One region of the Mesorhizobium sp. ES1-6 genome, then DNA from elsewhere that is predicted to be linked to it. Evidence: predicted binding sites of a transcription regulator. Region 1 holds the regulator's gene; the other holds the start of a gene.
The links. Region 1 encodes LexA, which represses DNA repair genes until DNA is damaged. Its sites were predicted from a motif close to TGTTCNNNNTGTGTTCNG; they were not measured.

Region 1 (15,014 bases):
CCGGACCGCCATTGAGATATTTGTAGGTGCAGCCGATGGCGAAATCGGCATTGGCGCTGTCGAGCTCGACCGGCAGGGCGCCGGCCGTATGGCAGAGATCCCAGACGATCAGCGCGCCGACCTGATGGGCCTTGCATGTCAGTGCCGCCATGTCGCGCAACTGTCCGGATTTGTAGTTGACATGGTTGACCAGGACGACGGCGACACGCTCGTCGATCAGGTCCTCAATGTCAGGCGCATCAACGCCCTCGAGCCGCAGCACCGTGCCCGGCCGCGTCGAGGCCACGCCTTCGGCCATGTAGAGATCGGTCGGAAAGCTGTCTCCTTCGGCCACGATGACCGAGCGGTCCGGCCGCATGGCCAAGGCCGCATGCAGCACCTTGTAGATGTTGATCGAGGTCGTATCGCAGACCACCGTCTGGCCGGGCGCGGCGCCGATCAATCGGCTGAGCTGGTCGCCAAGTGCCACCGGCATGTCGAACCAGCCGGCGGTATTCCAGGCGCGGATCAAATCCTGCGCCCACTCCTGCGTCGCTGCCTTCTGCAGCTCGCTGAAGACGGCGGGCGCCGCGGCGCCGAGCGAATTGCCGTCGAGATAGATGACGCCTTCCGGCAAGATGAACCGGTCGCGCATGGCACGCAGCGGATCCGCCGCATCCATGGCCTCGACGGCTGCGAGATCGAGCGGTGCACGCATCATTGTGACATTCCCTGATTTATTCACGCCCTGATTATTCACGGATCGCTTCGCGGGCAGGCGCCGGCCCACGGCCGCGCTTGAGGCTGGGCAAGGCAAGCATGGCCAGCACGAACAGGCCGGTGGCAAGCTTCAGGTCGGGCGGCGGCATGCCGGCGGCAAGGCAGAACGACACAAGCTGGTAATAGATGATCGCGCCGGCAAAGGGCGCCAGCAACTGGCGCCAGACCGTCTGCTTGCCGACGACGGCCTCGCCGATCATCAGCGCGGCAAGACCGTTGATGAGGATCCCCAGCCCCATATTGACGTCGGCAAACCCCTGCGACTGCACCATCAGTGCGCCGCTTGAGGCCGAGAACGCGCTCGCCAGCCCGACGCCGCCTATGGTGGCTGCCCAGACATTGATGCCTTGCGCCTCGGCCATGTCGGGATTGGCGCCCACGGCACGCACCGCTGTCCCCTTCTCGGTCCGGAAGAACATGTAGAGCAACGCGAAGGCGATCAGCGCGAGGAGGCCGGCGACCACGATCTTGCTGGCGGGAAAACCTGGCCGCGCGAACGGCACCCAGTCGAAGACGGCTGGCGAGCCGAAGACGGAGAGGTTGGACTTGCCCATGATGCGGAGATTGATGCTGTAGAGCATCGTCATCATCAGGATGCCCGCGAGAAGCGTGTGGATACGGAAGCGCAGATGGATGAAGGCGGTGCAGCAGCCTGCCGCGAAGCCCGCCGCGAATGCGACCACGATGGCTGCCAGTGGCGATACGCCGGCAGCCAGCAGCACACCACAGACGCAGCCGCCCAGTGGAAAGGCGCCCTCACTGGTGAGATCGGGAAAATTCAGCATCCGAAACGGGATCATGATCCCGAGCACGACAAAGGCCAGGATCAGGCTTTGCGCCAGCGTGACCGGAATGATCGCGACGAAGCTGGTGAGAATTTCCTGAACAAAACCCATGTCGGTCAGCTCGCCAGCAACATGCGGTCGGTCTTGACGGAAAAATGGCCGATCAGATCGAGAACCGTGACCCTCGCCTTCTCCTCGCCGGTGACCTCCAGTAAGACCCGGCCCGCGTCGAGCATGATCACGCGACTGCCGTAATCGACGGCGTGCTGCATGTTGTGGGTCACCATCAGGGTCGTCAGCTTCAGCGCGTTGACAGCCCGCACCGTCGCCCGCATGACAATCTCGGCCGTGCGCGGGTCGAGCGCCGCGGTATGTTCGTCGAGCAGCAGCAAGTCCGGTGACCCGCCGACCGCCATGATCAGCGACAGCGACTGCCGCTGCCCGCCCGAAAGCAGGTCGACGCGGGTATCGAGGCGGTTTTCAAGGCCGAGGCCAAGTATCGACAGGCGTTCCTTGTAGGACGCGAGCCGGGTGGCGTTCAGCCCCTGGCGCAAGGTGCGCTTGCTGCTGCGCAAGTCGGCCAGCAGCATGTTTTCCGCGACCGTCATGCTGGCGGCGGTGCCGCGCATCGGATCCTGGAAGACGCGCGCCAGTTGCGCGGCGCGCTTGTGTACGGGCATTCCAGTCACATCGGCGCCGTTGATCAGGATCTGGCCGGAATCGAGGATCAGGGCGCCGGAAATGGCATTGAGCATGCTGCTTTTGCCAGCACCGTTGGAGCCGATGACGATGCCGAACTCGCCCGTGGCCAACGACAGGCTGAGACCGTCCAGCGCGACCTTCTCGTCGGCCTGGCCCTTGTAGAATACTTTGCGCGCCGATCGGATTTCGAGCATCGTTCCTCCCTCACCTCAAGGATGACGGCGCCGAGGCCGTCACCCCTTGCGGTTCCGATGTCAGTCGACGATGCAGCCGCAATCGGCCATCGAAGCGGGTATCTCGATACCGAACGCGGCCATCGCCTTGCGCGAGATCGTTGCCATGTGGTCCTTGTAGGCCGGGCGCGACGGCGCGATCGTCTTGGGGTCCTTCCCCTTCAGGATCTCGGCGGCGATGGTGCCGGCGTTGACGCCGACCTGCGTGTAATTGACCGCGAAGCTCGCCGGCACGGTGCCGTTGCGGACCGCGCTGTCATCGGAGTTGACGACCGGGATACCGGCCTGGCGGGCGGCCGCGGAGACAGCGGCGATCGCCGGCTGGATAAGGTTCGAGGCCGGGCCGTAGATCACGTCGGCCTTGCCGGCGAGCGAAGCGATGCGTTGCTGAATGTCATTGACGTTGTCGATGCCGACCTCCACCACCTCGAAGCCGGCCGCAGGCGCCGCCGCCTTGATCTTTTCGACCAAGGCAACGTCGTTGGCCTCGCCGGGATTGTAAGGCACGCCGAAGCGCTTGGCGTTGGGCAGCAACTTCTTGGTGAAGGCCATCACCGCGGCGACGTCCTGCAGATCGCTGGCGCCGGTCATGCCTTCGTCTCCGGCGTCCCATGAGGGCACCAGCTTGGCCGCCACCGGATCGGTGACCGCGGAAAAGACGATCGGAATGCCGGAACCGGCGAGCGCCTTCTTGGCGATCTGCGAAACCGGCGTGGTGATGGTGTAGATCAGCTTGGGCTGCTCGGCCTGCAGCTTGGCGATCATCTGCGGCACCAGCGATGCATCGAAATTGGTATGGCTCTCCGTATAAACGACGTCCTTGCCTTCGACGAAGCCGTTGTCCGTCAGCGCCTTCTTGAAGCCGGCTATGGCGGCGTTGAGCTGCGGATGTTCTCCGAAATTGGCAATGCCGATGCGGATCTGATCGGCGGCGGCACTGCCGGCGCTCACCATCAACGCGCCAGCCAGGAACAAACCCGACACCCAAGCGGATTTCGACTTCAACATCATGTCCTCCCAGATTTGATCAGCGCCGCTTGCAGCGCGGCTACTGCAACGATCATGGTCAGTCGGCCGTCCCCTGTCAAACATTATATATAATTCTTGCCACGGTCGGACATCATATATAATTTCTCTTTGCCGGACGACGGATGGACCGCGATGCAGGATGAGACGAACTCCACGAAAACGGAGGCAGCCTATCAGCTGTTGCGTCGGGATATCCTGACCACGCGCCTCATGCCCGGCGCGCCCCTCAAGCTGAGCGCGTTGCGCGGCACCTATGGCGTCGGCTGGACGCCGTTGCGCGAAGCCTTGTCGCGGCTCGAGGCCGAACGCCTTGTCACCGCCATCAGCAACCGTGGTTTTACAGTCGCTCCCGTATCGCGGGCCGAACTGGAGGATCTGGCGCGCGCCAGGATGGTGGTCGAGATCCCCTTGTTCCTCGAATCGATGGAGAAAGGCGGCAAGGAATGGGAGGATGCCGTTGTCACCGCCCACTACCGGCTCTCCCGTTGCAAGACCGCGGTCGACGATCCCTCGGATGCGGCCGTCGACAAATGGGACGAGAACCACGAGGCTTTCCATGCGGCGCTGCTGAGCGCCGCCACATGCAACTGGCTGATGCGTTTCCGCTCGACAATCTCGGATCAGCTACGCCGGCATCATCGCTTTCTTGGCCTGGCGCCGACATTACGGGCCGCGGCTGGCCTCAAGGATGGCTATGAGGAGGCGATGGAGGCATTGCGCGAAGCGATTGCCATCGAGCATCACACCGCGATCATGGAAGCGGCACTCGATCGTGACGTCGAACGGGCCAAGGCGCTGATGACGGCCCATATCGGCTACACGCTGCATGTCTATGTCCACAGCGAAGACAGTAGCGCGACCAAATACGCCGCCCGCGCCGGCAGCTTGAAGGCTGTCGCCGGATGATGTCGGGCCCGTGCACCGGCCGACGCTTCAGGAATAAAGGCCGCCCGTGAGCGGCTTGCCGGCCGTTGGCGTTTTGATTTCGTTTCGTTCCGCCGGAGATGGCACGAACACTTGCTGGAGCCTCTTACCTGGATCCTTCGAAAGGGCTGGCGCCAAGCCTCCTTCAGGGTTAGGCCGCAAGCCATTAACCATAACGATTTCAAGGCCCATGCGGAAACGAAAGGTCGTCTGCCGGCCGCAGTCGCGAGCCAAAAGCTTCTGACGCCTTAACAAATTCACTAAACTTTAAACGGTTGCAGAACACAACTGGAACAGATAGTGTTTGTTCTGGGTTTGTTTTTCGATTCTGAATCAGACCGTTGTTCAATGCCTTGGGGGCCGCGCCATGCTGACACGCAAGCAACATGAACTGCTGATGTTCATCCACGAACGCCTCAAGGAAAGCGGCATACCGCCGTCCTTCGACGAGATGAAAGAAGCGCTCGATCTTGCCTCCAAATCGGGGATCCATCGCCTGATCACGGCGCTGGAGGAACGCGGCTTTATCCGGCGGCTACCCAATCGGGCGCGTGCGCTGGAAGTGCTGCGGCTGCCGGATTCGATCGCGCCCGGCCTCAACGCGGCAAAGAAATTCTCGCCAAGCGTCATCCAGGGCAGCCTGGGTCAAAACAATCTCGGTCGCCAGATCAAGCCGGCGGCCGCACCTTCGCGACTGCCCGCGGCCGGCAATGACGACGATGCGGTTTCAGCCGTGTCCATCCCGGTCATGGGCCGTATCGCCGCCGGTGTGCCGATCGACGCCATCCAGCATCAGACGCATACGATCTCGGTGCCGCCGGATATGATCATGGGCGGCGAGCACTATGCGCTGGAAGTCAAGGGCGACTCGATGATCGAGGCCGGCATCTTCGACGGCGACACGGTCATCATCCGCAATGCCGATACGGCAAGCCCAGGCGAAATCATCGTGGCGCTGGTCGACGAGGAGGAAGCGACGCTGAAGCGGTTCCGCCGCAAAGGCGCCTCGATCGCCCTCGAAGCCGCCAATCCGGCCTATGAAACCCGCATTTTCGGGCCGGACAGGGTCAAGGTGCAAGGCAGGCTGGTCGGCTTGATCAGGCGCTACTGAGCCTGTTTGCCATCGGGCTTGTCGGGCTTGTCGGGCTTTTTATAGGGCGGCAGTCCCCTCGCCTCGCGTGAGAATTTTCGTTGCTCATGCCAGGGCCGGTATGGTTGGTCGACGGCGAATTCGATCTTGGCCGGGGTCGTGGCCGACCGAGGATCGAAGAAGACCGCGGCACTTCCCTTGCGGGCGAGCTGCCGTTTGGTGACGACGAGAACCAGCGGATTGTGGCAGGCATCGTAGGCGGTCGCGTCATTGACGACGATGAGGTCGGCGAACGCGCAGGCCTTCCAGGTGTCCTTGCGGTCTTCGACATGCGCTATGATCGCACCGGACGGGTGTCGAGCGATACAGACGCCTTCGGTGCAATAGAACGGCGCTCCCGCCGGCAGGTTTACCGCATCGGCGATGGCGAATTGCCCACCTGCCTTGTCGAACATCTCCGGTACGACGATGGCTTCGGATGTGAGCGCGCGTTTCCAGTTGTCGACGGTGAATTCGTTCGGGCGAGCCCGGTTGACCGCGAGTTCGCCGCCGCCGATCGGCAGCGCGACCAGCCGCGCATCTTCCGAGATCAGCACATCGGGGGTGCGCGTATCCGACACAGTCAACAAGCTGGCAAGCGCGAATGGCAGTGCCGCGAGCCGCAGCCGGGTCGTCGCCATCGTCGCGATGACCAATGCGACGGTCACCAGCAGCACGGATTGCCGCGAAATCAACCCGACACCATCGATTGGCGAGCGCTCCGATATCCACGCCGATACGGCAATCATCGCCGTCAGGCCTTTGCCCATGAGGTAAAGAGCCGGCCAATCCAGTCCGAACGGCATCAGCAACGCACTGGCGACGGCCAGGAACATCACGACCGACACGATCGGCATGACGGCCAGATTGGCGAACAGGCTGAGCGGCGACACCCGCTGGAAATGCCAGATCGCAAACAGCGCCGTGGCGCTGCCGGCGATGATGGACGTCATGGCCAGTCCGCCTGCCCCCAAAAGGAGTTTTCGCGTCAGGAACCCAGCCAGGGATCGCTTTGGCGCCGGTGGCCTCGTCTTTCCCGCATGGTGATCCGCCCAGCCCGCATAAGCGCCGACCAGCGCCGCGGTCGCCGCGAAAGACATCTGGAAACTCGGACCCACGACCTCGTGCGGGGACACCGCGATGACGGCAATGGCCGAGATTGCCAGGTTGCGCATTGTCAGCGCCGCCCGGTCGAACAGAACGGCGATCAACATCACGGCCAGCATGATGAAGCTGCGCTCGGCGGCGACGACGACACCCGAGATGACGAGATAGGCCGCGATCGAGAAAAGCGCGGCGGCGGCGGCGTACTTCTTGACCGGGCGGCGTGAGGAAAAATCCGGAAACAGCGCGAATACGCCGCGCATCAGCATCATCATGGTGCCCGCGACCAGCGCCATGTGCAGTCCGGAAATGGAAATGATGTGATAGATGCCTGTCCGCCGCATGGCTTCGTTGATTTCATCAGGAATGCCCGCGCGCACCCCGACCATCAGCGCCGCCGCGATCTCACCCTCGGCGCCACCGACACTGGCTCTGATGTGGTCAGCGATGTCCTGCCTGGTATTTTCGACCGACGAGGCAAGGCGGGACCACAGCGGCGCCTCGTCGTCGTCGGGAACGATCCTTGGCGTTCCCATGAAGAAGCCGCTGCCGCCGATCCCAGCGAAATAGCTGTCGAAGGAGTAATCATAACTGTCCGGGCGCACCGGACCGGTCGGCGGCAACAGCCTGGCGTAGCCGCTCACCAGCGAACCGGCCTTCACGCCGGCCGGTATCTTGGCGGCGGAAATGCGAACCCGTTCCGGTGCATAGCGCAATTTCGGCCGGGCGGTCGACGTCACGTCGATGGTCAACCGGATACGTCCGGTCTCCATATAGTCGAGCGACACCACTCGGCCGGTCACCTGCGTGGCGATTTCAGAGCCAAGCATCGGCGTCCCCGCCCGCCACGTCTCGACCTTGGCGGCGAGCACGCCAAGGGCGCAGAGCAGCGCGGCCATCAGACATAGATGGGTCCTGGGCCAGGATCGCGAGGCGACCGCACAGAGAGCCATCAGCACGACGGCGGCGATGGGCTGGACGAACCCAGGTTCGGCCGCCATCGAGAAATAGACGATGACGCCCGTGGCCAGGAACACCGGCACCAACAGGAATGCGATGCCGCGATCGAGCTCCAGCGTGGCCGCCGAAGCCACGCCCGCCTGTATTTGCGGCCATGAAAGGCGGCCGAGATGACGTCGCAAGCGAGCGATCGCACCGGTTCTGGACACGGTGACCGGCGCGTTGATGCCCTCGGGCAAGGACTGCTCGCCAGGGCGCGATACAGGCGGTGCCGCCGGCGCCGATGGTGCGAGCGCGGGATTGGCAAACAGGGATCGTTCGCTGACGCCGACAATGGCGTCCTCGCCCTGTTCCGAGCCCCGGCTCCGTCCAGCCATCGGGTCTGCCCCTTGCACCCTCGACGCCCTATGCTACATGAACGCGCGACGCGCGAAAGTCCGCGCACGCCGCACCCCGCTTCAGACGTTTTCCGAGAGTTCCATGTCCGACAAGGTCATCACCCGTTTTGCCCCCTCGCCGACCGGCTATCTGCACATTGGCGGCGCGCGCACGGCGCTGTTCAACTGGCTCTATGCCAAGCACACCGGCGGCACGATGCTGCTACGCATCGAGGACACCGATCGCGAACGCTCCACGGATGCAGCCACCGCGGCCATTCTCGACGGGCTGACTTGGCTCGGCCTGTCGTGGGACGGGGATGCGGTCTCCCAGTTCGAGCGCGCGCCACGCCACCGCGAGGTGGCCGAGGAACTGGTGCGCCTGGGCAAGGCCTATTACAGCTACGAGACACCAGCCGAACTCGAGGCGATGCGTGAGGCCGCGCGGGCCAAGGGCCTGCCGCCGCGCTACAACGGCCACTGGCGTGACCGCGATCCGTCGGAGGCACCCGTCGGCGTCAAGGGCGCCATTCGCATCAAGGCGCCGACCGAGGGCGAGACGGTGGTGCAGGACCGGGTCCAGGGCGAGGTGCGCTTTCCCAACAAGGATCTCGACGATTTCATCATCCTTCGGTCGGACGGCAACCCGACCTACATGCATGCCGTTGTCGTCGACGATCACGACATGGGCGTCACCCACATCATCCGTGGCGACGACCACCTGACCAACGCCGCCCGCCAGAGCGTGATCTACAACGCCATGGGCTGGGACGTGCCGTCGATGTCGCACATCCCGCTGATCCATGGTGCCGATGGCGCCAAGCTGTCTAAACGGCACGGCGCGCTCGGTGTCGAGGCCTATCGCGCCATGGGCTACCTGCCGGAGGCGCTGCTCAACTACCTGGCGCGCCTGGGCTGGAGCCATGGCGACGACGAGATCATGTCGATCAAGGACATGATCTCCTGGTTCGACATCGGCGACGTCAACAAGGGCGCGGCGCGATTCGATTTCGCCAAGCTCGAGGCGCTGAACGGCGTCCATATGCGCCGCATGGCCGATTCCGAACTGTTCGACATTTTCATCGCCACCTTGCCCTATCTGGAGGGCGGCCCGGCGATGGCGGCGCGCCTCGACGAGAAGAACAAGGCGCAGTTGCTGGCGGCACTTCCGGGGCTGAAGGAGCGCGCTAAGACGCTGGTCGAGCTCGTCGATGGCGCCGCCTTCCTGTTTGCCGCGCGGCCGCTGCCGATCGACGACAAGGCGGCACTGCTGCTCAACGACGATGCCCGCAAGATATTGCGTGGCGCTCACGAAGCTTTGAAGTCGCTGGCGGGCGACTGGACGGCGGCCACGGCCGAGGCCGCGATCCGCGACTATGCGCTGGCTGGCGGCTACAAGCTTGGCGCCGTGGCCCAGCCGCTGCGCGCCGCCTTGACCGGCAAAAGCACCTCGCCCGGTGTGTTCGACGTGCTGGCCGTGCTGGGGCGCGAGGAAAGCCTGGCGCGCATAGCGGATCAAATCGATTAGGAGCAAACTGGCCCAAGAAGATTGGCATTGAAAGGCGGGTTTCGCAGTGCAACATTAGGCCTTGGCCCAATCTGGCACGCACCTCCTAGAATGCGGTGGCGAATAAGCGCATTGCGGTGATTTCGACGTGTCGCTCTGCGGAATTTGCCTTTGCCGGCATGAGGAAACAAGAAGGAGTTTGCAATGACCGAAGCTGCGAAAAAACTGGATGTGGGCGGCCAGGAGGCCACGGCAACGCTGGAATTCGCCGGCAAGACCCACGAGTTCAAGGTGCGAAGCGGCTCGGTCGGGCCCGACGTCATCGACATCGCCTCGCTCTACAGCACCACCGGCGCCTTCACCTATGATCCCGGCTTCACCTCGACCGCGAGCTGCGAATCCGAGATCACCTTCATCGACGGCGATGCCGGCATCCTCCTGCACCGCGGCTATCCGATCGACCAGCTGGCCGAGCACGGCGACTTCCTCGAAGTCTGCTATCTCCTGCTCTATGGCGAACTGCCCACCAAGGCGCAGAAGGACGATTTCGATTACCGCGTGACGCGCCACACCATGGTGCACGAGCAGATGTCGCGCTTCTTCACCGGCTTCCGCCGCGACGCGCACCCGATGGCGGTTATGTGCGGCGTGGTCGGCGCCCTGTCGGCCTTTTATCACGACTCGACCGACATTTCCGACCCGTACCAGCGCATGGTTGCCTCCATGCGCCTGATCGCCAAAATGCCGACGATCGCGGCCATGGCTTACAAATACCACATCGGCCAGCCGTTTATTTACCCGAAGAACGATCTCGGTTTCGCGGCAAACTTCCTGCATATGTGCTTTGCCGTGCCGTGCGAGGAGTACAAGATCAACCCGGTGCTGGCGCGCGCCATGGAGCGCATCTTCATCCTGCATGCCGATCACGAGCAGAACGCTTCGACCTCGACCGTTCGTCTCGCCGGCTCGTCGGGCGCCAACCCGTTCGCCTGCATTGCCGCCGGCATCGCTTGCCTGTGGGGTCCGGCGCATGGCGGCGCCAATGAAGCGGCGCTCAACATGCTGGGCGAGATCGGCCATGTCGATCACATCCCGGAATTCATCGCCCGCGCCAAGGACAAGAACGATCCCTTCCGGCTGATGGGCTTTGGCCACCGCGTCTACAAGAACTACGATCCGCGTGCCAAGATCATGCAGAAGACCGCGCATGAGGTGCTGGGTGAACTCGGCATCAAGGACGATCCGCTGCTCGACATCGCCATGGAACTGGAAAAGATCGCGCTGACCGATCCCTATTTCATCGAGAAGAAGCTCTACCCGAACGTCGACTTCTACTCCGGCATCACGCTGAAGGCGCTGGGCTTCCCCACGACCATGTTCACCGTGCTGTTCGCCGTTGCCCGCACGGTCGGCTGGATCGCGCAGTGGAAGGAAATGATCGAGGATCCGCGCCAGAAGATCGGTCGTCCGCGCCAGCTCTACACCGGAGCGCCGGAGCGCGATTACGTTCCGATCGCCAAGCGGTAGAATCAGGCGGTAGTGAATAGGGAGTAGTTAGTAGTCAGATTGGAGATTTTGCTACTCACTACTCACTACTCACTACTGCCTACTCACTCTCTTCACGTACCCCATCACGACCTGCGCCGCGATCTCACCGGACGGCCTGTCCGTTGCCATGCGCCGTGAGATCTCGGCAAACCCGTCTTTCTGCCAGGCGCGCATTCCTGTGTCGGCCAGCAGCGCTTCCAGCTGGCGTGCCAGATTGTTCGGTTTGACATACTCGTTGTAGAACTCCGGGATCAGCGCGCGATCCGAGATCAGGTTGGGCAGCAGGGCCGACCAGACGGAGACGAGATAGGGCGCGACGACGCGCGCGACAGGGTCGAGCCTATAGCTGGAGACCATCGGCACGCCGGACAAGGCCAGTTCCAGGGATACGGTGCCGGACGCGATCAACGCCGCGTCGGCCTTGCCGAACGCCTGCCATTTGCGATCGGGCTCAAGGATGATCTCGGGTTTCTCGTCCCAGCGCGTGACAGCGGACCGCACGGTATCGGCGACATGCGGCACTGTCGGCAGCATCAGCCGGAGCCGGTGCCCGCGAGCCCGCAACATCGACACGGTCTCGCCAAACGGCTCGAGCAGCCGCCGCACCTCGCCGCGCCGCGAGCCGGGCAGGACAAGCAGTGTCTTCACGCGATCGGCCGAGAGGTCGCGCGGCTGACCTTGAGCCTTGGCGGCCGACAGCACGCCCGCGTCATGGGTGAGACGATGTCCGACATAGGTGCCAGGCGGGCCGCCCAGTCGCGCGAGTTCCTTCACCTCGAAGGGCAGGATACACAGGATGTGGTCGACATAGGGCTTCATCGCCACCGCCCTGCCCGGACGCCACGCCCAGACGCTCGGGCAGACATAGTGGATGATCGGGATCGACGGGTTGGCCGCGCGCACCTTCCTGGCGACGCGCAGTGAAAAATCGGGGCTGTCGATGGTGACGAGGCAGTCAGGCCTGGCTTCGGCAACCATGCTTGCCATCTGGCCGATCCGCCGCATCAGGCGCGGCAGATCCCGCAGGACGGCACTGAAACCCATCAGGGCGACCTCGCCGGCGTCGAACGGAGGAACCAGCCCAAGCGCCTGCAAATGGCGGCCGCCGAGACCGACCAGTTGCACCTCGCGGCCCGTCATCTGGCGGAGCGACCGGATGATGTCGGCGCCAAGCAGGTCGCCTGATTCCTCGCCCGCGACGATCGCGATCTTCAACGCCCTATCAGCCATATCAGGACTCCGCTGCGGCCAGGCCGACGATGAACAGCCCAAGTTCGTTGGCGCGCGAGAGGGTCGCGGGGCCTTCGAGGATCAGCGAGCGTCCCGCCTCGACGGCAATGCCGGCAAGCCCTGCCGCATGCGCTGCTTCGACCGTTTGCGGTCCCATGGAAGGAAGGTCAGCGCGTAGCTCCTGGCCTGGCTTGGCGCATTTGACCAGAACGCCGCGCGTCTTGCCGGCGATACGGCCATGGCCGCGCAGCAGCCTGGCGCGGTCCAGCAATCCGGCCGTGCCCTCGATGCCTTCGAGCGCAATGGTCCGGCCGCCGACCGCGATCGCCGCCTGACCGATATCCAGTGCCCCGATGGCCTTTGCCGCGGCGAACCCTGCCTCGATATCGCGCCAGTCCGTTTTCCGAGGCCCGGCCTTGGTCAACACGCCTTCGGCGGCGACGAGGCTCGGCACGATTTCGTGAGCGCCCACGACCTTTATCCCCCGGGCCTCGAGCCCGCGCGCCACCACCTTGAGCAGCCCGTCGTCGCCGCGCGCCAACGCCATGACAACGACCGGTATTACGGCGAGCAGGCTGAGGCTTGGGCGCAGATGTGTCAGTCTGGGCCTGCGCTTTATCTCGCCGGCAAGCACCAGATGGGTAATCCGGTTGCGCTTGAGCAGTGGAACGAGCGACCCTATCGCCTCCAGGGCAAGTGTATCATGCTCGTACCGGGACAACTCCGCCAGACGGTCGGCCTCGCCGGCCATGAGCACGATGAAGGGCGCATGACCCTGTTCGGCCAGACCGGCAGCGACTTCGACCGGAAGGCTGCCGCCGCCGGCGATGATGCCGACCTTGGCATCAGGCGGGAGATCGAGACCAGCCGCGGCTGTCTCAGCCTTCGTCATCGGTATCGTCGTCATCGCCGCGCTTGAGCGATGGCACGGCAAAGTGCCGCTTGCCGCGACTGGTGATGAAATCGATGATCTTCATCGCGGCTGGGGAAGAGGCGAATTCCGCCTTGGCGAACTCGACGTTTTCGCCGACGGTGCGGGCGCGGTCGAAAATCGTCTTGTAAGCCTTGCGCAACAAATAGATTTCGGAACGCGGCAGGCCGGCCCGCTTGAGGCCGATGATGTTCAAGCCGCGCAAGCTGGCGCGGTTGCCCGCGGCGATGGCATAGGGAATGACGTCACCAACAAATGCCGAGCACCCGCCAAGAAAGGCATTGTCGCCGACGCGCACGAATTGATGAACGGCGCTGAGGCCGCCAATATAGACATTGTTGCCGATCTCGCAGTGGCCGCCCAGCGTCGCCCCATTGGCGAAGGTAGCGTTGTTGCCGACGGCGCAATCATGGGCGATGTGGGCATAGGCAAGGAAATTGCCATTGTCGCCGACCGTCGTTTCGCCACGGCTGGTGTCGGTGCCGACATGCATCGTGACGCCTTCGCGTATGGTGCAATTGGCGCCGATGACGAGCGTGGTGCGCCCGCCCTTGTGCTTGGTGTTCTGCGGCGGGGCGCCCAATGTCGCCATCGGATAGACCTTGGTCGAGGCTCCGATGGTGGTGGCGCCCATCACCGAGACATGGCTGACCAGTTCGACACCGTTGCCGATCACCGCCTCGGCGCTGACATGGCAGAACGGCCCGATGCGCACACCCTCGCCGATTTGAGCGCCTTCTTCCACGACGGAGGAAGGATGGATTGACGTCTTGATTTTCATAGGCACTCGATCGTCAGTCGCCGGTGACCATCATGGCTGAAATCTCGGCCTCGGCTGCCTTGGTACCTTCGACCAGGGCCTCGCAGGCGAATTTGAGCAGGTTGCCGCGCTTCTTGATTTTCTTGACATGGATCTTCAACTGGTCGCCGGGAACGACCGGTTTACGGAATTTGGCGTTGTCGATGGTCAGGAAATAGACCAGCGAGGGTTTCGACGCCCCAAGGCTGCGGATGCAGATGGCGCCGGCCGTCTGCGCCATGGCCTCGACGATCAGCACGCCCGGCATTACCGGCTGCTCCGGGAAATGGCCCTGAAAATGCGGCTCGTTGATGGTGACGTTCTTGATGCCGATGGCGGAGTCGTCGCCATCGATGTCGACGATGCGGTCGATCATCAGGAAGGGATAACGGTGCGGCAGGAGCTTCATCAGCCCCAATATGTCGACCGCTTCCAGCGTTGTCGCCGCCACCATGTCAGCCATTGTCCTTGCCCTGCTTGCGTGCCCTGGCCATCGTGCGCAACATGGCTATCTCTCGCATGGCTTCCGCCATCGGCTGTGCCGGGTAGCCACCCCATATCTCGCCGGCGGGAACATTGCTCATAAATCCACTTCTGGCGGCAAGCTTGGCACCTGAACCAATCGTCAGATGATCCGCGAGCCCGACACCGCCGCCCATGGTGACATTGTCCCCCACCACCACGGAACCTGAAATACCTGAAAGCCCGGCTACTATGCAATTGCGGCCGATGCGGACGTTATGGGCGATCTGCACGAGATTGTCGATCTTGGTGCCTTGCCCGATGATCGTGTCGGACATGGCGCCGCGATCGACCGTGGAATTGGAGCCGATCTCGACATCGTCCTGGATGACGACCCGTCCGATCTGTGGAACACGCTCCGGCCCCTTGGCGCCGCCGACAAAGCCAAAGCCGTCCTGGCCGATCCTGGCGCCGCCATGGATGATGACCCGGTTGCCGATCAGCGCGTACTGGATGCTGGCGCCCGGGCCCACAT
Region 2 (15,014 bases), on a different contig from region 1:
CTTCATTTTCCGACAACAAAAGGGCCGGAATGCAAAAGATCAGCAGATCCTGATAGCTCGGTATGCAGTCGATCTCGGCCCCGTCGCGCCAGTGCAATGTGTTGGCAAGATCAAGGGCGGGCGCACCACCCAGCATGCGCATGGGTCCGTGCGGCGAGAGGTAGGTCCGGGCAAATTCCGTTGATTCCATCGTCGCCAATATGTAACCTCATAAACGGTTACTCAAGACGGCTGGGAGGATCAATGAAGAAGCCTCTGTTGATGCTCCTGTCCTGGTTTGCGTTTGGGGGCACGGCCCACGCAAATGACGATCTCCTTTATCGCTCAAGCGTGATCGTCACCGGAGATCGAGAGGAAACGCGCGTCCCCGCCATCCCGCAGGGTTTCGAACTGGCAGCGCAAAAGCTGACCGGAAATCCCGACATCGCGCATAACCCGGCGTTCGCTTCACTGGCGACCGGAGCCCCTGTCATGGTTTGGTCGTACACCTACCATGACCGCATGTTCGGCACTCCAATTCACGATGAGCAGGGCACACGCGATCGCCCGTTCGATCTCACGTTCCAGTTCGACCGGAAACGCATGGATCACGCGATGGCGCTGCTGGGTGAGATGCCGTGGCTGGGGGCGCGCCCAAAGCTGGCGCTCCTCGTCGAAGTGACTGATATGGCGCGCAGCTATATGCTGGCCGCCGATGGCGTCCACGGATCGGACCTGCGCTCAAGCTTTGAAGATGCTTCGACGCGCTTTGCGATACCGATCATATTCGCGAAAGAGGCCGATCTGTCGGCGATCGCGCAGGACAAAGTTGATGCCATGTCGCATGAGAGCCTGGCCAGGCTGCAATCCAGATTGGGCGCAGACGCGATCTTGGTCGGGCACCTCGATTGGGAAACCAACGAGCCGGGCTGGCATGCGGTGTGGCGCCTGCCACTTGGTCCAGATGGTCGAAAGTGGGAGGTTGCCGGCGTAAATTTCGATGCTGCCTTTCGCAGCGCAATCGGAGGTGCCGCCAAACGCTTGCGACCGACTAAATAGCACAGGGTGCCATGACATTGTGGGAGACTCGATCGGAGTTGCCAACCACATGGAGGTTTTCACGCTCAATGAAGCCCAAAGCGGCTCCTGTAGTCGCTTGGAGCAACCCCGAGCCATTTTGCAAAAGCCGCCGGAATGTCTCAGGGTCGCCGAACCCAACCGCGTGTGCGATCTGCTGGACAGACTCGCGGCTGGTTTCCAGAAGGTCTCGTGCCGCCTCAACCCGCAGTGCCTCTACGGCTCGTCCTGGAGTCTGTCCATTTTCCCTTGAGTAGACTCGGGCAAAGTTCCGCGGGCTCATGGCCATGAAGGATGACAGTGCGGGGATGGACAGATCGGCGCCAGGATTTTCCCTAATCCAAGCATGCAGACGCTCGAAGCGGCCGACGCGGTCTCTGGTTTGTTGACGAAGCGCGGTGCTGAATTGTGACTGTCCGCCCGGTCGTTTCAGGTACAGGACCAACTCCCGTGCGATCGCCAAGGCTGTCGTGTGCCCGAGATCTTCCTCAACCATCGCAAGCGCCATGTCGATGCCGGCGCTCACCCCTGCCGATGTCCATACGTCCCCGCATAGTACGAAAATTGGATCGGGCCTGACGTCGATCGCCGGAAAACGATCTGCAAGTTCGGCGCAACGTTCCCAGTGCGTCGTCGCACGTTTGCCATCCAACAGACCGCACTCGGCCAGAATGAACGCTCCCAGGCAAATCGAGCCAAGCCGACGCACGTCCTTTGCCTGTCTGATCAACCAACCCCGAAGGGAACTGGATTTTGCGGCCTCTAATGCCGTTGTTCCACCTGAAACCAGGAGAGTGTCGATCGAGAGCTCACGGCAGTGATCGAAACTTACGGTTTGGAGAACAACGCCCGCATCCGTCTCGATGGGCCCGCCCTCTTGCGAAACAAGGATAGTACGAAATGCGGGTTCTCCGCTTTCTCGCTTGGCGTCATTGAAGACTTGCAGCGGGCCGGTGACATCGAGAAGCTTGGTGCGCTCGAATACCAAAAAGGCGACCAGTCGCTCGCGGTGCAGTTTGGCAGAATCCGAGGGCTTATGGCATTTATGCCATAAGCCCGTTATGCGATCCAGACCGGGTGGAAAGGAGGTCGTCCATGCTCGAACTCAGGCCCAATTGCGAATGGTGCGACCGCGATCTGCCCCCCGGGAGTTCGCAGGCCCGGATTTGCAGCTATGAGTGCACCTATTGTGCAGAGTGCGTCGCGACCGTTCTGCATGACGTTTGCCCAACATGCGGTGGAAATTTTTCAGCAAGGCCGATCCGGCCAAGTCGTGAGTGGCGTGGGGGCTCCTGTCTCGGGCTTGAGCACGATCCAGCGAGCAACCGGCGAACACACTCGAAATGGACGGTAGGGCAGGTCGCAGATCTCACCAGGCGTCTGCGCGACGTCAGGCCGGAGGGCCGATAGGGGAATCCAAGCACAGGAGAGATACAGCATGGCTAAATTCCACGACTACACCTGTCGCATTGGATGGACGGGCAATCGCGGCGACGGCACCAGGACGTATCGGGGCTACGACCGGACATGGGATATAATCACCGCCGGAAAGCCTGTGATACAATGCTCCAACGACCCGCTACTTGGGGGCAATCCGGCGCTACCCAATCCCGAAGATCTCCTCCTCGCATCAGTTTCGGCCTGCCACATGCTTTGGTACCTGCATCTGGCGAGTGACGCGGGCATCGTCGTCCATTCTTATACTGATGAACCCGTCGGCCATGGCGAGAGCGAGCCAAACGGAGCCGGGCGTTTTCTGGGCGTGACATTGCGGCCCAGGATTGGGGTCGAAACCGGGGTTGATCTCGACAAGGCGGAAGCTCTCCATCATGGAATTCATGAGGTTTGCTACATCGCGCGGTCCGTCAATTTCCCGATTGCTGTCGAGGCTGTTTACGAAAAATTGTGAACGAGAACGGACGCCGTGCTTACGTCTAGGCACCTCCGGCTGCAAATCCATTGATGTCAGACGACCGGCAACCGAACGCCGGCCAGCGGCATCGTGCCGGTGCGACAACAGCAGGCAACGGCCAAACACCGTTATTCTGGCGCGAGATTGGGTGTCGCCGGAAGCGAGCGCTTGTGAGCGGTGCTGAGATAGGCATCAAGGATACGCTTTCTCGCCACTTCGTCGATTTTCTTACCTTCGAGGAAATCGTCGATCTGATCATATGTCACTCCGTATGCATCTTCATCAGGACGAAGCGGGACGAGGTTCTCCAAATCTGCGGTGGGCACTTTGTTGACCAGATCAGATGGAGCACCCAGATGCGACGCCAGCGCGCGCACCCGGCGTTTGTTTAACCCGGAAAGAGGAAGCAGGTCAGCGGCGCCGTCGCCGAACTTGGTGAAGAAGCCCATCATTGCCTCAGCCGCATGATCCGTACCAATGACCAGTCCTCGGCGGGCAGCGGCGAGCGCGAATTGGGCGATCATGCGCTGACGGGCCTTTATGTTGCCCAATAAGAAATCCTCCCGATGAGCATCGCCGAGTTGCACGCCAGCTGACCTGATCGAATCCAGCATTGCGTCGGCCGCCGGTTTGATGTCGAGCCTGTGGACTTCGTCCGCGCCAACGGTGTCGAGTGCCAGCTGAGCATCCTTCTCGTCGGCCTGTGTGCCATACGGCAGCCGGACAGCAAGGAATTTGGCATCGTATCCTGCGCTCCGCAGTTCGCTTACGGCTCGTTGGGCCAGCAGTGCCGCCGCGAGCGAATCCACCCCGCCGCTGATGCCCAGCACATACGTGCCGAGGCCGGCTGCACGCAGGTAGCCGCTTAAAAATTCGATGCGGCGGCGCGCCTCCTCCGCGGCATCGAAACTTGCAGCGACGCCCAAGGCACTGATGATCGCTCCCTGTTCTTTCATGTCGTTTGCTGCTCCTGTGGTTGCAAGAATCAAAGGCAATCGTTGGTGCCATCCCGGTCTACCGACCTTGTCTTGGCCAGCGTGGGAAACGCAAAGTGTTTTGATAGTCGAGCCCGTGCGCTCAGGCCAGGCTGTCGTTCATCGGCCTTGGCGAAACGGATTGCTGATCTTTTCAACCTGCATCACATCAGATTAGCGGCCTCGCAGTGCGTGGACGCCAACCTCGATTTGACCTTGTGCGGCGTGGATTAAGCTCGGCTGTGAAATAGGAGACCGCCGGAAATCGCAAGCACGGACGCCGCTGCGCCTGCTTCTCCGGCGCTCCTGATTCAAGGTCTGATTGGCCCCATTGTCACGCGATGCGGACCAGGCGCTTGGAGGAACCGTACGACGGTTGAACGGATGTCCGAGCGTGAGCTGGTTGTCACACGAACCTTCGACGGACCGCCGCGCGTCTTGTTCGAAGCCTGGACCACACCCGAGCCGTTCAAGCAAGGGTGGGTGCCAAAATCGACCGGGATGGTGCTGCGTTCCTGCGAGATGGATGTACGAAACAGTCCAATTTCAGGCGTCTTGGCGCGTAGCGGGATCAGCCGGATCTCTATTGGGCGAGCGCAACCACGATCAATGATATTCGCAAAGTGGCATACACCAGGCGACCGCAGTACCCGGACGCGTCAAAGGGCAAGGGGAACAAAAGGAGATCAAGCGCATTCTTCACTGCTACGGCAGGAGATTGCAATGGAAGACTCGCGCGCAAAAACCGATGCAAACGTCGAGAAAGATCCCGACGAATGGGTGAGTGGCGACGACCCAATGACCCCGTCCCAAGCGTCTTATCTCAAAACCCTGTGTGAGCAGGCACAGGATGACGAAAGCTTTGCGGACAACCTGAGCAAGGCGGAGGCCTCCAAGCGCATAGATGCACTGAGGGCAAAGCTGAGACTTTGAGCACCAGGCCCAGGTCTATCTTCCACCGCCCCGAACCCTCCGTCTCACGCGCGGCGCGATAGAAATGCCTGCGGTTGCCAAAGTGCTCCTTGGTATTGGCGGCCAATCGCGGAACTTTTGCCAGGCCGAGACCTTCTCCCTATTCGCAGCCATAGGAGGAATGAGTGGCCAATCTAGGAAGACTTGCGATCGCTATGCTGGGCGTCCTGGCATATCGAAACCGCGACAAGATCGCAGAGGTGATCCGCGGAGCGGCACAGAGCGATCCCAACAATCCCCATGGTGGGATACTGGATCAGGTGTCGAAGGGCGTATCCGGCACCGCGCTGGGCGATATTCTCGACCGCTTCAGAAATGCGGGCGCCGGCTCGAAGGTCGACTCCTGGGTTGGCACCGGGCCGAACCAGCCAATCGAGCCGCACGAGGTGGAAACAGCCATTGACGCGCAGACGTTGGAGGCTCTTTCCCGCCAGACCGGCCTCTCGCGCGAGGAGCTGGTTGCAAGGATAACCAGGGATCTGCCCGATGCAGTTAACCAGATGACCCCAGACGGCACCCTTCCGGCAGACCAGCAAACAAATTCCTCAGACCAGCCCAACCTGCTCGACGACGTGCCCTCCGGGCCGCAACGAAGCTAATCCCGATGATGGACGAGGACTGGAAAGGGTCAGTGCGAGGCCGAGTAGGTCGGTTGGAGCAAGCAAGGCCAGCTGGAAAGGTAGGGACAAGCCAAAAGCCTGTTGTGGATCGCCAGACCGCGAAGGAAATTGCCGACCTGGAATTCTTGTCAGTGCTGCTTGATTCGCGCTGGCGCATCCCGGGAACAGCCATTCGGTTCGGACTGGATGCGCTGGTGGGCCTGGTGCCCGTGCTGGGCGATACAGCAACCGGCCTGGTCTCGGCCTATATTGTCCTGCGAGCCCGCAAGTGCGGCGCTGGAAAGCTGTTGGTTGCTCGGATGCTGGCCAACGTGCTGTTTGATACCGTGTTGGGAAGTGTGCCCATCCTCGGATCCATCTTTGACGTGTACTACAAGGCTAACAATCGCAACATCCGACTGCTTCACGCCCATCTCAGCCGTCAGGCTGCTGGACCGTAGCTTCATCTTTCTTGCCCGCTCCGCACGTTACGCTTGGCTGGCACCGAGGGAGCGATCGCGGCCAGAGACGATGCCGTTACCGCCGACTTGGTTGGATCCATCCAGCCGGATTCAGGCGTGGGATCGGGATCTTCGCATCTTTCGATGTTCGAGCCGTTCGGCAAAGGGAACGCAGGCCGATCTTGTCACTTCCCGCCAGATTTGCGCAGCGGCCAAGCGACAAAGACAGCCAGGACTTTTCTCGCACGCTCGTAGGTTGCCCGCTTTTGCGTCCACGCCCAGGAACCATGAACCGAGCTGCTGGTTGGGTCGGTACGCCGGGCTGCTCGGCGTGGCATCACAAAGGAGAACCCAATGACACGACTTGTCAGAACTGCGGTTTTTGCCGCCGCGTTCACCATGCTCGCCTCGTCGGTCTTTGCTCAATCGGGGGATGCTCCCAAACCTCCGCCACCAGCCCAGGATCGGACCGCGGGCGAAGCTGGAGAGAACCAGCAAGCCATGCGTCAAATGATGCGCGAGATGATGGATGAGATGCTGCAGGAGAGAACAGCAAAGGATCGAGACCGCGACGGGGATTGGCGACATAGCGGCCCGAGGCTTCAGGACGACGAAACGGGCGATCGTTATGTGGCACCTATGAGGCATGGCCGCAGGGCGGGCGCCGACATGATGCAGGGTGCCAAAATGAGAATCATGTTCGCCATCATGGACACCGACGGTGATGGCACGCTGTCGCGGACAGAGGTTCAGGATTTCATCGGGCGAATCTTCAACGCTGTCGACGCTGATGGCGACGAAAGCGTCGACATGCAGGAACTCCAATCCTTTTTCCACGGCGCAGGAGACCAGGACCGACGTTAGAAGCGACAGGTTGTAGACCTCAGCCTACCTGACGTCTGATGACGTCGAAGATGACGATCTCGTCTGCGCCATGCCTCCACACTGGCTCGCGCGGTGTTTGGTCGGGCAACGCAGCTACGGACGATCGGTCGCCAACGCGCTGATTCATACTCAGCCCACCATGGCTCGGCTGCCGTAAACGGACCGACGCACTAGCTCGCGGTAGAGCCCAGCAAACCGCTGATGAAGGTTCAATCAACGCATAGGAGTCGAGGAAAGCGACCCCGGTGTCCAGCCGGCTTCCCCAGGCCACATCTGGCTAACCCACCGATGGAACCCTCAGCCGTAATCGGAGTTCAGATCCCTCTGGGGTTGTCCCGGGTAGTGGGAGGATGCGGCATGGGTTCCCTTGGCAAGTTCTTCGCAGGGCTGTTTGGCAGCAAGTCATCTTCAACCAAAACGAGCGGCGACATGCGGAAGGCGACCGGCGCTGGTCCGGCAGTGGCGGCGCATTCAAAAGATGCCAAGACATCCGCTCCAAGCGGACAAAACGCAAAAGCAGCCAGCAAATCCAAGTGATTACCATTCAATCAGGCCGGCAGAATTTGCGGATCGGTCGCATATTGCGACACCAGAGAACGAGCCAGCGGGTGAATGGCTGAGGCCATTTCGATTGTCGGATTGATACCAACTCTCTTTCACGTATCATTTGATCTTGCGCGGTCAGATGCCCGGCATAGTTTCGTATACCTCGTTCGATCAATCCGGCGTGGATGTGGAAGTCGACTCAGGTGCTTTCGTCCAGAACGGGGATGGAAGTTATGCTTAGAGAGCAAATCAGTATCCGACAAATTGCCCATACTGCGGCAGATGAATGTTGCGACGTAACGGATCCACGCCTGATAGCAGCACTCAGATTTATCGCTCGCTCCTATCGAGCGCAATCCGTCGAGGCTGCAGATGATCTGGTGGAGCTCACGCTGCGCACGGCCATTCAGGAAGTAGATCGGCAACCGCAAGAAATCAGCCTGTTCAGCTGGCTGAGCGCAATCATGGCGCGATACCGAAAGTGAGAGCGTCGGGCGCCGACGACCCTCTCCCAAGCTGCCGGCCGCCCCAGAAGATTGCCAGCCATCAATGCACCCCAGGAAGCGTCTCGTCTGGCTTGTTCGGGCGGTTAGTGCTCGTCGCGGAGCGCAGCTCCAAGAGTGCCGATGTCGACGACGCTAATGCTTCGCGCCCTCTTGAGCGCGCCGCCTGATGCTGAAATTACCGGGCGTGACGGAAAACCAAATTTAAGTACTTTCGACTAGGCTCGGCCGAGGGGTATTGCCCGAGAAAGGTATTGGGTCAATTGGCCAACACCGCACCCAGTCTCAGCCGGTTGAGACAGTCCGTTTTGTCTTCAGCGAACCTGCCGGCGGCAATCGCCTTTGTGGTGCTTGTGATCTGCGCCGTCTTGGCGGACCGGGAAAACAGGATCGTTTCAGACCAATTGGCGCGCGCCGACGTCTTGGCCAAGGTAAACATCATAAGGGCCAAGCTGGAAGGCAACATCAACGGCAATCTCCAGCTTACGCGCGGCCTGGTGTCGGCCATCGTGACCGAGCCCGATATGGGGCAACAGAGGTTTGCGGCCCTGGCCAGCAACCTGTTCGAGCAGGAATCTCAGTTGCGCAACATCGCCGGCGCGCCGGACCTCGTTATCTCGCTGATGTATCCAATGCCTGGCAACGAGAAGGCCATCGGCCTCGATTACCGCAAGAACGATGCCCAACGCACCGCCGCGCTCAGGGCGCGCGACCTGCGGGTGCCGGTCCTGGCTGGTCCAGTCGACCTGGCGCAGGGCGGCCAAGGCTTCATCGGCCGCTTTCCGGTCTTCGTGAAAACTGCGGGGGGTGGTGGGCGCTTCTGGGGCATCGTCTCGGTCGTCGTTGACGTTGAGCGCCTCTACAAGGCAAGCGGCGTTTTTGACGCCGATCTCGACATCGAGATCGCCCTGACCGGTTAAGACGGCCTGGGTGGGACTGGTGGTCGCTTCTTCGGTAGCGAGCGGGTCACGCGTGCCGACCCGGTCGCCGCAGAGGTACATCTGCCCTCCGGTTCCTGGCAGATCGCCGCCATTCCCAGGGGTGGCTGGGGCGCGTCAGCGAATAATGCCTGGGCCTTGCGGGCCATAATGGCATTGGCGGGCGCGCTTGTGGTGCTGCCCATTCTTGTTGCGGGGCGGCTATTCGGCGAAAGGCAGAAAAACTTCGCCGAGCTCAGGCGATTGTCCGGTCGCCTGGAACTCGCGCTCGATGCGTCGGGAATCGGTGTCTGGGAGCACAACATCGCCACCAACGAGCTGGTGTGGGACGACCGCGTCAACGAAATCTACGGCAGGCCGGCTGACCGGAAGCCACGCGGCTATGATGACTGGGCCTCAGCGATTCATCCGCACGACATCGAAAGGGCGCAGCAGGATTTCGATGCCGCGGCGGCGGTAAAGGGCCCCTATTCCTCCCAGTACCGGATTGTCCACCCGAATGGTGAGATCCGGCATGTGCGCACGCGTGCGACCTATTTCCAGGGCCGCAACGACACGCCCAGGATGATAGGCGCCGAATGGGACGTCACAAGCGACGTCGTGCTCAACGAAAACCTCGTACGAGAAAGACAGCTGTCCGAACTGAGGAACGCTGAGCTTGAAATGGCCAAGGGGCGCATCGAACATGTGGCGCTGCACGATTCGCTCACCGGGCTGCCGAACCGCCGCTATCTCGACGAGATGCTGGCGACGAGCGCGCGTCGGGGAGAACGAACCGCGCTCCTGCATTTGGATCTCGACCGCTTCAAGCAGATCAACGATACCCTCGGGCACGCGGCCGGCGACGCCATGCTGATGCATGCCTCGAAGGTCATCGAGGCAAATGCCGGAGCCGCCGACTTCGTCGCGCGCATTGGCGGCGACGAGTTCGTGGTCATTTGCGGCGGGCGCGACGATCACGACCTCGCCGCGCTAGCCGACGGCATCATCGAAGAGATGCGGCAACCCGTCAATTTTCGTGGCCACCAGTGCCGGTTCGGCGTCAGCATCGGCATTGCGGCGACTTCGGGCGAGGGGCTCGACGCAAGGCAACTGCTGGTCAACGCCGATCTCGCCCTCTACCGGGCGAAGAGCCGGGGCCGAAACCGCTACGAGTTCTTCAACGAGGAGCTGCAAAGCGAAATCGTCGAGACCAAGCGGACCGCCGACGAGATCCTGGCCGGCCTCGAGCGCAACGAATTCATCGTCTTCTACCAGCCGCAGTTTGACGCCGGCACGTTGGAAATTGTCGGCGTGGAGGCCTTGGCCCGCTGGCAGCACCCGACGCGCGGTATCCTGACGCCCGCCGTCTTCCTGAGGGTCGCGGAGGAACTGAACGTCGTCGCCCTGATCGACCGAACGGTCCTCAAAAGGGCGCTGGCCGACTTTGAGTGCTGGCAGCTTCAGCACCTCAACATTCCGCGCGTTTCGGTCAACGTCTCGGCACGCCGGCTCGAGGACAAGGACCTGATCAATGGTCTTCGCAAGCTCAACATCCGCGCAGGGACGGTATCCTTCGAACTTGTGGAATCCATCTTCCTCGATGAGAATGACGACCTCGTCGCGTGGAACATCGAGCACATCAAGGACCTCGGCATAGACATTGAGATCGACGATTTCGGCACCGGCTACGCCTCGATCGTCAGTCTGCTCAAGCTTCAGCCGCGCCGACTGAAGATCGATCGCCAGCTGATCACACCCATCACCGGCTCGCTGCCGCAACGGCGTTTGGTGTCATCCATCATCGAGATTGGCAAATCGCTCGGCATCGAAGTGGTGGCCGAGGGCGTCGAGACGATGGAGCATGCGCGCATCTTGAACGAGCTCGGCTGCGACCTGCTGCAGGGCTACGCGCTTGGCCGTCCGATGGATGCCAAGGCTTTGGAAGCCTTCGCGCAATCTCGCAAATGGCCGGCCGCGGGATAGCCCTCTCGTTGTCGCGGAGTGGTAGGCTCGGCTTGATCTTGCACGAATGCAAGGGCGTCCCACAGCCCGGCTGGGGCGGATCAGGACCCGCGCCGCTGTTCGATACAATGGACCGCCGACCAGCAAAGGATCGCCCAAGCTGATCCGACGCACCATCCTGCAAGCACATCAGTGGGGTAGTGAACGCCGAGATAGATCCGACTGATGCCGACCACGATGGTCAGGAACACCGCGAGGCCAACGAAATATCCCTTCACCCGTCGATCAGGACTTGCCTTGGCAAGCAAAGCTCCCAGCGTGAGAAAAGTGACGGCCGACAACATCGCGTGGCCGCTCGGAAAGCCGGCGGTGAAGACCCTCGTGGTGTGCAAAATGTCGGGCCTCTGGCGGTCGAAGGCGACCTTCAGAACGGTGCTCAGGACCTCTCCACCAGCCACGGCGGCGCTGACCAGCCAAGCGTATCTGCGCTTACGAGTGATCAGCAGGTAACCTATGGCCGCCAGGGATACAAACCCCAGGAAGGCAACGCTGCCGAGGGCCGTGACGTCGCGGCCCATTTCCTCCAGCCACGGCGGGCCAATGAGGTTTGTTGGATCGTCGGCGCTTCGAAACGCCATGAGTATGGTCCGGTCGAACCCGGTCGTGTCGCCCTCGATAACTTCTTCTGCCAGGAGGCTGAACCCGAGGACAAGGCCGCCGGCCACAAGCAATGATGCGATCAACCACATAGCATCACTGCGAAAGCCCCGCAGGAAGCCGTTCGACGAAGAAAGCGGGTTGATCTCCATCCATTGTAGCTAGGGGGCGCCCAAGTCTCGTCAATATCATTCCGTCCCCGAACGCTGCTGCTGAGGCGCCGTGAGATCGCGTTCTCACGCCGCAACGATAAACCGATCCGTGCCTGCAATCGGGAGCATTGGGTTAGTGCGATGTCGAGGCAGTCCAAAGCGTGAAATTCTTCACTGGCCAAGTTTGCCGATGGGAGGCGCTCGCCATCAACCATCGTGACGGGTCTTATCGTCTGTCAGGTTTCAGGCGCGGCCCTGGTGACGCTTCGTCCAGCGCCCATCCCTTTGGGCCCGAACGGAACGAATAAATCGCCGAAGTGTAGAACTGTTTTGCCTGCTCCTGCCAAGCACGACATTCAAGGTGAATCCGGGGACGTTCAACGCGAATTACGTTGAACGAGTTCGCCGCATCGCGACGGCGCGTCGAGACCGCCGTGCCTGCCTGTATGAGCAATGCTGCATAGGGCCCTTTCGCATAACGCACGGTGCTGAGATTGGCTTGCTGGAGGTGATGATGGCCCGACAAGATAACGTCGATGCGGCTTTGCGAGAACGCCTCCATCGCCATTTGGGCTCGTCCGACGACTCCGCCTTCGTGGCCGAATGTGCGCCCTTCGAACGGGTGATGGGTGACGACTATCCTGGTGATTTCGTCAGCCAGGCCCGCAAATCGGGCAGTCATGGCCGCAAGCTGGCCGGCATTGATCCTGCCGTCCTTGATTGTAAAGGACCGCGCAGTGTTGATGCCGACGACTGCGAGTTCGTCATTGGCGAAAAACGGGTCCGTGTCTGCCTGGATATAGTGCTTGTAGCGAGCAAGAGGCGTGAGCGTTCGCGCCAAGACGTTGAAGAGCGGCACGTCGTGATTGCCGGGCACAACGATTTGTGGGGTCGGAAGCGCATCGAGGAATTCTCGTGCTTGCCGGAATTCTGCCCGGCGAGCTCGTTGGGTCAGATCACCCGATATAACCACCAAATCTGGTTTGCATGCCCGGACCTCGGCGCCAATGGCATCTACTATGCACGTGTCCGCCGTGCCGAAATGGAGGTCCGACAGGTGCACAAGCGTTTGCAAGAAAACCTCCGCCTTCTGTTACTTCGTATCCGGCTGCCGGACGGCAAGGACCTTTAGTGCCGCCGGTCGAATTTGAAAGTGCAGCGGCACCTTCATCGTCGTGGCCTCTCCGTCCACCGAAACAAGGGTCTCTCTTTTGGTAGAGGTGATCTTGATCTTCGATGCCCGAAGCATTTCCAAGTCGGAGCGGGTATCGACTATCCCAAGCGCGATCTTGAACGGGAGCAATGCCAGCCCGAACCACGTTCGCTGCCTGATGACATAAACGCACAGTTCTCGTGCCGACAGGTTTTTGCGGCGGCCGAAATCGCCGGCGTCGTAGAAATTGTTGCCGACGAACACGCACGGTGTCAGCACCTGGTCCCCACCCGTGTCGGCGCTGATACGCACAGACTGCCAAGATACCGCCTTGAATGTCCGCACAAGAGCGGGACCGATTGCCGCTAGTTTCCCCACTCCTCGTCGCCGCTGTTCTGCGGAACGCTCCGCGACAAAGAATGGATAGAGCCCGATGGACGAGTTGTTCAAAAAAATACGGCCGTTCACCTCCGCGACGTCGACAAGCGCCGGACGTCTCGCCGCGATTACATCCATCGCCGCGTCAAGTTCCAGTGGTACGCCGAGGTCCTTTGCAAAGTGATTGAGGGTGCCAAGCGGAAGAACACCCATGGCCACCTCAGTCCCGGCGAGAACGCCCGCGGCAGAGCTGAGGGTGCCATCCCCGCCGCCTACGACCAGAATGTTTTCACCCGACCCTGCCTTTTGGCGGACAAATCGCGAGGCGGCTTCGCTGATCTGGTCGCCCGCCACCAGTTTAACCTCTGCTTCGAATCCGCGTTTCAGCAAACCGCTATGCACCGTCGCGGCAATGTCATCGAGGGCGGCGACCCCACCAGCTCCATCGTTGATAAGGACTAGAACTGCCACCTCTGGCACCCCCTTGAACGCCGTTCCAGTGGTATGGTTGGCCTGCATCAGCATGATTGACCCGGCTCCTTCCTTGACGGCACGGAGCCGGGGTCCGCAGGCGGTTAGTCGTTGTCGCCGCTGTCCTGCTGAATGATCACGGGACGGTTTTGGTGATGACGGTGGACGGAACTCGTCACCGTGACGGTGTCGCGGTGGCCGTGGCGGTGACGCCAGGCATGATCGCCGTTGTCATAGAACGCCATTTGGCCGTGATGTCGGTGATGAAGGCGACCTCCCTCATCATTGTACACGACGGTGGCGCCATGGTGGCGCCGGTGGTCGGAGCTCCTCACGATAACGGTGTCAGGGCGGTGGTGGCGGCGTCGCCACGCACGATCTCCATTGTCATAGGACGCCATTTGGCCGTGATGTCGGTGATGAAAACGACCTCCCTCATCATTGTACACGACGGCGCTATGGTGATGCCGGTTATGGGTGGAGATCACCACGTCAGCCTCGGCGGCCGAAGAGATGGTCGGGGCCGCAAGGCAAAGCGCCAGGGTTCCCAGGATCAAAGCTTTCATGACAATATTTCCTGTGTGCTGAATGTCATCCCTTCCAGCAAGGAATGATGAACGCTCGCCTTGGTTCCGCAGTGGCGGAAGCAGGCAGTCTCGCTTCAAGGGCGTCCAGACGGCAGGACGCCACGCCGGCGTCATCAGACGAGTTCTTTCAATGCTGTATGCACGAATGGCTAGCCAAGAGCGGTGCCCGTTGTGGCGTCAAGGCAATGGCGCGTTGTACTGCCCCCGCTCGCAGTCCTCGTGTCGACAACAGCCTCTCGGGACTAAGGTGGGCGGACATGACCGCTCGCTGTGCGCTGCGACCACACTTTCCCAAGTCGCTTCTGGTTGGATGTCCGCCAGGTGACCTGGGTAAGGTGCGGCTTTTCTCGTCATCTCTTGGAACCACGACCCCCGGGCGGGGCCGCTCCGCAACATGGCAAGAGAACGTGCGGTAAGAGTGATAGCGCAACACATCTTCGCCTCGAATTCGAACCAAGGACACGGCGACCACCGCATGAAACGTAACCGCTAGAGGCAACTGTCGTGGACTCACGGATGTGGGGGACCTACCGAGCCTCTCGTGATGATCGCGGTCGGCAGGACCAGCCTTTCCGGCGGTTGGATCTGGCCTTTCAGGCGGCGAATGAGCAATTCCGCTACGCTATGGCCAAGTGCATAGACCGGCTGATCGATGACGGTGATCGGCGGAGTTGTGACACCGGTCCAGTCCGCATCGTGAAAGGTGATCAGCGAAACGTCGTCGGGAATCCTCATGCCGCGTTGACGAATAGTCCGCAGGATTTCCAGCGCAATCACACTGTCAGAGGCAAGGATCGCGGTCGGTCGCCCGGGATGGGAAAGCATT

Region 2: a site for LexA is predicted at 4,614-4,631, ahead of LB564_RS25320 (DUF3072 domain-containing protein). Genes of this name have one in related genera too.

What each region holds. Positions count from the first base shown of each region.
Region 1 is NZ_JAIUGU010000001.1:484,051-499,064, forward strand. It holds gene kynU (kynureninase) at 1-697, opposite strand, end outside; gene LB564_RS02605 (ABC transporter permease) at 732-1,655, opposite strand; gene LB564_RS02610 (ABC transporter ATP-binding protein) at 1,661-2,440, opposite strand; gene LB564_RS02615 (ABC transporter substrate-binding protein) at 2,501-3,487, opposite strand; gene LB564_RS02620 (GntR family transcriptional regulator) at 3,641-4,414, shown strand; gene lexA (transcriptional repressor LexA) at 4,800-5,543, shown strand; gene LB564_RS02630 (ComEC/Rec2 family competence protein) at 5,537-8,002, opposite strand; gene gltX (glutamate--tRNA ligase) at 8,106-9,530, shown strand; gene gltA (citrate synthase) at 9,714-11,036, shown strand; gene lpxB (lipid-A-disaccharide synthase) at 11,109-12,287, opposite strand; gene LB564_RS02650 (LpxI family protein) at 12,289-13,194, opposite strand; gene lpxA (acyl-ACP--UDP-N-acetylglucosamine O-acyltransferase) at 13,166-13,999, opposite strand; gene fabZ (3-hydroxyacyl-ACP dehydratase FabZ) at 14,013-14,480, opposite strand; gene lpxD (UDP-3-O-(3-hydroxymyristoyl)glucosamine N-acyltransferase) at 14,473-15,014, opposite strand, start outside.
Region 2 is NZ_JAIUGU010000012.1:159,177-174,190, reverse strand. It holds gene LB564_RS25355 (CGNR zinc finger domain-containing protein) at 1-190, opposite strand, end outside; gene LB564_RS25350 (DUF2066 domain-containing protein) at 244-1,038, shown strand; partial or broken gene LB564_RS25345 (GlxA family transcriptional regulator) at 1,104-2,071, opposite strand; gene LB564_RS25340 (DUF1272 domain-containing protein) at 2,152-2,466, shown strand; gene LB564_RS25335 (OsmC family protein) at 2,495-2,965, shown strand; gene nadE (ammonia-dependent NAD(+) synthetase) at 3,097-3,924, opposite strand; gene LB564_RS25320 (DUF3072 domain-containing protein) at 4,666-4,875, shown strand; gene LB564_RS25315 (YidB family protein) at 5,040-5,513, shown strand; gene LB564_RS25310 (DUF4112 domain-containing protein) at 5,618-5,974, shown strand; gene LB564_RS25305 (EF-hand domain-containing protein) at 6,329-6,838, shown strand; gene LB564_RS25300 (hypothetical protein) at 7,217-7,396, shown strand; gene LB564_RS25295 (hypothetical protein) at 7,630-7,890, shown strand; partial or broken gene LB564_RS25290 (EAL domain-containing protein) at 8,202-10,811, shown strand; gene LB564_RS25285 (phosphatase PAP2 family protein) at 10,892-11,599, opposite strand; gene LB564_RS25280 (metallophosphoesterase family protein) at 11,826-12,674, opposite strand; gene LB564_RS25275 (diacylglycerol/lipid kinase family protein) at 12,693-13,655, opposite strand; gene LB564_RS25270 (hypothetical protein) at 13,754-14,215, shown strand; gene LB564_RS25265 (LacI family DNA-binding transcriptional regulator) at 14,699-15,014, opposite strand, start outside.